Linked DNA regions of Psychrobacter arcticus 273-4. The protein of the gene in region 2 interacts with the protein of the main gene of each other region in a pairwise test. Links are inferred from orthologs where the notes say so. Each region holds a gene or a part of one and is shown on either strand. Other genes may lie near its edges.

Evidence for each region.
Region 1: the proteins of tusA (region 2) and PSYC_RS07660 interact in binary tests that used the Escherichia coli proteins (3 or more experiments, as listed by UniProt). The link is inferred for Psychrobacter arcticus 273-4 from one-to-one orthologs.

The regions. Positions count from the first base shown.
Region 1 is NC_007204.1:1,794,426-1,797,454, forward strand. The notes cover bases 38-2,987. They hold PSYC_RS07660 (IscS subfamily cysteine desulfurase), read left to right. Parts: upstream 38-874; coding sequence 875-2,101; downstream 2,102-2,987. Other genes in these bases: PSYC_RS07655 (Rrf2 family transcriptional regulator), read left to right, coding at 366-878; iscU (Fe-S cluster assembly scaffold IscU), read left to right, coding at 2,314-2,700; iscA (iron-sulfur cluster assembly protein IscA), read left to right, coding at 2,919-2,987. In the rest of the region: more of iscA, read left to right, coding at 2,988-3,029. UniProt on the Escherichia coli protein: Master enzyme that delivers sulfur to a number of partners involved in Fe-S cluster assembly, tRNA modification or cofactor biosynthesis. Catalyzes the removal of elemental sulfur from cysteine to produce alanine.
Region 2 is NC_007204.1:60,446-63,325, reverse strand. Bases 26-2,826 are described here. They hold tusA (sulfurtransferase TusA), read left to right. Parts: upstream 26-1,196; coding sequence 1,197-1,457; downstream 1,458-2,826. Other genes in these bases: PSYC_RS00275 (methyltransferase), read left to right, coding at 1,664-2,826; PSYC_RS00285 (hypothetical protein), read left to right, coding at 609-1,121; ruvX (Holliday junction resolvase RuvX), read left to right, coding at 26-530. Outside these bases: more of ruvX, read left to right, coding at 1-25; more of PSYC_RS00275, read left to right, coding at 2,827-2,878. UniProt on the Escherichia coli protein: Sulfur carrier protein involved in sulfur trafficking in the cell. Part of a sulfur-relay system required for 2-thiolation during synthesis of 2-thiouridine of the modified wobble base 5-methylaminomethyl-2-thiouridine (mnm(5)s(2)U) in tRNA.

The sequences.
Region 1 (3,029 bases), 1.7 Mb from region 2 along the record:
TTTAAAAAAACATTTCTTAAAAATAATGTCTCTTAATAGCGTTTGATATGGCATATCGTTTATCAAGCGCTTTTTTCCGTTTTATTTCCAACCATTGTTTTTATCAATCATCGTCATTAATATCACTAACCATTCAACCACACTTTAATCTTGACTAAATTACTCGGGATTGAGTATAATTACATCATCGTTGCACACATCGGGTAAACCATCTGTTGTTTAATAACGATAAAACACACTTAGTCGATAGAAGATTTTCATTAGCAGCATAGCTACTTTACATTTGACTGTCTGCTTCTTAAGCATCTAACAGAACTAAGATCGTTGTTAAATAAACTTATCCTTAAAAAGTTTGGAGATAACACATGCGTTTGACTACTCGAGGCAGATATGCCGTTACCGCTTTACTAGATTTGGCATTGCAGACTAGCCAACAAGACAGTGCGGTGTCTTTATCCGACATTGCCAAGCGACAATCCATTTCTATCTCTTATCTTGAACAGTTATTCTCAAAACTTCGTAAGCGTGGTTTGGTGACCAGTATTCGCGGTGCAGCTGGCGGTTATTATTTGGCAAAGCCGCTTGATCAGATTGATGTGATGAGCATTATCTCTGCTGTCGATGAATCGGTTAATGCCATGCAGTGTGAAGGACGTGGCGACTGCCAAGGTGGTACAATGTGCTTGACCCATGATTTGTGGTGTGCATTATCAAATCATGTGGAGCAGTACTTGAAAAATATCACATTAGCGCAATTATTAAACATGGAGCATGTGCAGTCTGTATCAGACCGTCAGCACAGCAATTCTTCAAAAGATATCTCTATAAAAGACATTAATACTATTACTTTATCGACCAGCGAGGCAAACCCAGCATGAGCCAACATAACAACCTTATATATTTAGATTATGCCGCCACCACGCCAGTTGCTAAGTCAGTCGCTGCCAAGATGAGCGAATATCTGACAGTAGATGGCATCTTTGGTAACCCAGCATCACGCTCACACGGCTACGGCTGGCAAGCGGAAGAAGCGGTAGAAACGGCTCGTCAGCAAGTTGCTGAAGTCATCAATGCTGACCCACGCGAAATCGTCTTTACCTCTGGCGCGACAGAATCTGATAACTTAGCCATTAAAGGTGCAGCTCATTTTTATCAGTCTCGCGGTAAGCATATTATTACTAGTAAGATTGAACACAAAGCGGTATTAGATACCTGCCGTGAGCTTGAGCAAGAAGGTTTTGAGATTACTTATCTTGAGCCACAGCCAAGCACTGGTATGATTTTACCAGAGCAAGTCAAAGCTGCTTTACGTGAAGATACTATCTTGGTATCACTTATGATCGTAAATAATGAGCTTGGTACGATTACTGATGTGGCAGCCATTGGTGAAATCACGCGCGAAGCGGGTGTTATTTTCCACGTTGATGGTGCACAGTCTGTTGGTAAAATACTTATCAACCTTGCAGAGATGAAAATTGACTTGATGAGCTTTTCAGGTCATAAAGCCTATGGTCCTAAAGGTATTGGTGCCCTATTCGTCAGTCGCAAGCCACGTATTCGCCTAAAAGCGGAGCAGCATGGCGGTGGTCATGAGCGCGGCATGCGTTCAGGTACTTTGCCGACTCACCAAATCGTTGGTCTTGGCGCAGCATTTGAGTTAGCCAACAATCGCTATCAAGAAGACAATGCACATGCGGCAAAATTACGCCAAAAACTGTGGGATGGTCTACAAGATATTGAAGAGATTTATCTAAATGGCGATTTAGAAAATAGTGTACCTAATATTGTAAATATCAGCTTTAACTTTGTTGAAGGCGAATCATTGATGATGTCGCTAAAAGACTTAGCCGTATCTTCAGGCTCAGCTTGTACTTCAGCGACCCTTGAGCCATCTTATGTCCTACGTGCTATTGGTCGCCCAGACGAGTTGGCGCATAGCTCAATCCGCTTTAGCTTCGGTCGTTATACCACTGAAGAAGACATTGATACTGTCATCACCCAAATGCATCAAGCCGTTGATAAATTACGTGCGCTATCGCCACTTTGGGATATGTATCAAGAAGGTGTTGATTTAGACTCAGTAGAATGGTCTGAGCACTGATATTTACCCTAAAATTTATAATGTAAGACAATAATGGCGCAAGCGATATTTTTATTAACAACTTCTTTTCTTTAAATATAAAGATATCGCCATAGCTAATGAATCAAACAATTATACATTAAGTGTTTGACCCCAATTATCGATGAGCCAGTAACCCATTAACAACGACAGTCATTAAATGACAGCTCATCATCTAACCAGGAGAAAACCCCATGGCCTATAGTGACCAAGTTATTGATCATTACGAAAATCCACGCAACGTTGGCAATCTTGATAAAAATGCCAAAAACGTCGGCACTGGCATGGTCGGCGCACCAGCCTGTGGTGATGTCATGCGTTTACAAATCCAAGTCGATGATAACGGTATTATCGAAGATGCACGTTTTAAAACTTATGGTTGTGGTTCAGCCATTGCTTCAAGCTCGCTCGTTACTGAGTGGCTAAAAGGCAAAAGCTTGGATCAAGCTGGCGAAATTAAGAATAGTGACATTGCTGAAGAATTGGCATTACCACCAGTAAAAGTGCATTGCTCTGTCCTTGCAGAAGATGCTATCAAAGCCGCTATTAGCGACTATAAAGGTAAGCATATTCCTGCTTGAGCCTAGTCTTAATTAAAATGACCAGCTATATTAAGTAGTGTATAAGCAGTGTAATATATATTATTTAGCAACTTGTTCTCTGTATGAAAGCGCAAGCGGCTGAAAAGCGGCTAACGCCAAGGAGGTGACAATGACGCTTATGTAATTGTCACCTTTTATTTATTTCGTGATTTATTTTGAATTTTTATCCCTATTATTGATAGTCAATGGGAGTTGGCATGATTGAAATGACAGAACGCGCCGCTCAGCATGTGCGTGAGTTTTTGGACAATCGCGGTAAAGGCGAAGGCATACGAGTGGGCATTCGTACGGCAGGATGTTCAGGCTTG
Region 2 (2,880 bases):
TAGACAGCACTCTTATAAAAGATAGCAATGATACTGATACTGATACTGGCGTTGCTGAACCAGCTATTAAGCCGCATCTTATCTTAGCCTTAGATTATGGGGTTAAAAAAATGGGCATGGCACTCGGTAATAGCCTGACAGAAACAGCGCGTGCCTTTGATATATTAGCGATGAATAATGGTCAACCTGATTGGGATAATCTATTAGGTATCATCAAGGTGTGGGGCGTGGCAAAGGTGGTGGTCGGACTGCCATTAAATATGGACGGTAGCAGCTCCATGCTATCAAAACGAGCACATAAATTTGCCCGTCGTCTAGCACATAGAATAATGGAACAGCATCTACCTGTGATCGTATCTCTATGCGATGAGCGATTAACATCCGTCGCAGCGCGTGAGATAGCATGGGAGAATGGCTGGATTCAAAATGAGCGCGACCCGATTGATGACATCTCTGCTTGTATTTTAATGTCGACCTACTTTGCTGATCCTAATAGTAGTATTGCCATCGACGCCATCAAAGCAGATTAATTGAGCGTTAGATTGCTTTTTAATGTCTCATCAATATCTGATACACCTTCAATCCAAACGAATAAATGACTGATTACTATGACCACTGTCTCAGACCAATCTTTGCACAATAGCTCGCGACATGGTTTTGCACCGCTTGCTATTGCGCGTATCAAAGGCGCCCAACGTGTCAACCAAATAGCCGTCTATCTCATTTATGCCGCTATTATCGCTTTTATGGTTTTTGGCACCATTGCCAGTATCAAAGCCTTTCATGATAATCAGCTACTGTATCAACTATTCTATAACCTGCCTTATGCTCTGGTGGCGCTGACCATTCCACTGACGCTATATAATGCCTTTATTATCTATCGCTATCGTCTCAATCAAACCTCGATGGTTATCATGACCATTGGTGTCTCAAGCATCATTCTTATCGGCGGGCTATTATTTGCCGATACCGCTTGGTTAGGATTGGCATCATGGCTTGGCGTGGCATTTTTATTCAAAGTCAGCTTTAAACGTTTCTTTAATTTTTTAGCCCTAGCCGACTTACCTGAGAATAACAAAAGTGCTGAAAACAATGAAACCATTACTACTACTGACGCATAAGATACGACTTTATAAGATCAGCAATAAACAAGCTTACAGCTATCAAACTTATCTATTAGGTTTATAAAATAAAATATGACGACTTCAACATTAGATTCAAATATTAATCATCATTTAGATACCCAAGGGCTTATTTGTCCTGAGCCGGTTATGATGCTCCATAAGATAATTCGCAAAGCGGATGGCGGCGATGTTATTGAGATATTAGCTACAGATCCTGCCACTACGCGTGATATTCCTAATTTCTGTCGGCATTTAGGTCATACGCTTGTCCGTCAAGAAATACTAAATGATGCGCCAACCTATCGTTATTTAGTCAAGAAAAAGAGCGCTTAGCGCAATAGATAGTCGGTGAAAAGTAATATCGATACAACACGTACTACTGGTGCAAATTTTTCTTGCTTGCTGTGCCTACGCAGACAGAGGCTGCAAAAAATTTACACCAGTAGTACTGTAGCGACTTTAAAGTATTTCAACTATATAATGCAAAAATATCTTTGCGTTATAAAACACATATCATTCACATCTTAAAGGTAGGTCGCGTGTTAGCAACAGAAATACAGTACGTGCAGTGGCACGAAAATGAAACCTTACGTCAAGCCCGCTGGTTGTCTCAAAGCAATCATGTGCCGCCTGCGCGTATTGTTGTGGTCGACGACAAAACAACAGCCGATGAGGCCTATCGCTTGGCTTGTGCTGGCACCTCGATGCTGTGGCGCGGTGACTTTAATAATGCAAGGCAACTATTGCAAGCCCTCACTCGACGCATTGACCGTACCAATGAACGTTCTGAGCAGCGCAAAATTAACAAAGCGGCCAACAAATCCGCTAAGTCTGGTAAACCCACAGATGAGGCTTCGGTAACATCTAAAGTGATCCCTAATTTGTTTCATCAGCAACGCCAAACCCAATCTCAGCGTTCGCGCTTATTAAGCCGTTTATTATTAGAGTTGGATGCCGGTTATGTCAGCCAGTTACGTCGCGCCCCTGATGTCAGTGCTGCTTGTACGGCTGCTTTTGGCGAGCTGAATGAGTCATGCTTACTCTCGTTTCGTGACCTGCAAGGTGCGTTAGGTGCAGCGGGGTGGCGCGTAAAAGGCGTGGCGATTGAAAATTTAGGTCTATCAATTTTCCCGCATTATGGGGTCTTTGCGCCAACCCGTCATGAATATGTGCAGCTGTTACTCGATGCACCGTTGCCAGCCGTTTATGATGTCGCCTTTGATATTGGCACCGGAACCGGTTTGCTAGCTATTATTCTAGCGCAGCGCGGTGTGAAGCAAGTGATTGCGACGGACTTAAATCCGCGTGCATTAGCCTGCGCTAGTGAAAACCTTGCGCGTTTAGAACTACCTGCTGTGCAATTACAGCAAGCGGACTTGTATCCGACTGATGCGCCACTGGCTAATCTGCTGGTCTGTAATCCACCTTGGTTACCCGCCAAGCCAACCTCACCCTTAGAATTCGCCGTCTATGATGCCAATAGCACGATGTTGCGCGGGTTTTTGCAAAGCGCAAAACAGCATTTAGCTGAGCATGGAGAGGTCTGGTTAATTCTGTCGGATTTAGCGGAACATTTGCAGTTGCGCAGCCGTGATGAATTATTGAGCTGGTTTGCAAATGCCGGTTTAGAGGTAAAATACCGTCTGGATACTCAACCTAAACACGGTCGAAGCCAAGATGATACTGACCCACTATTTGCAGCGCGCAATGCGGAAATCACCTCATTATGGTGTTTAGTTCCTTTCAATACCTAATA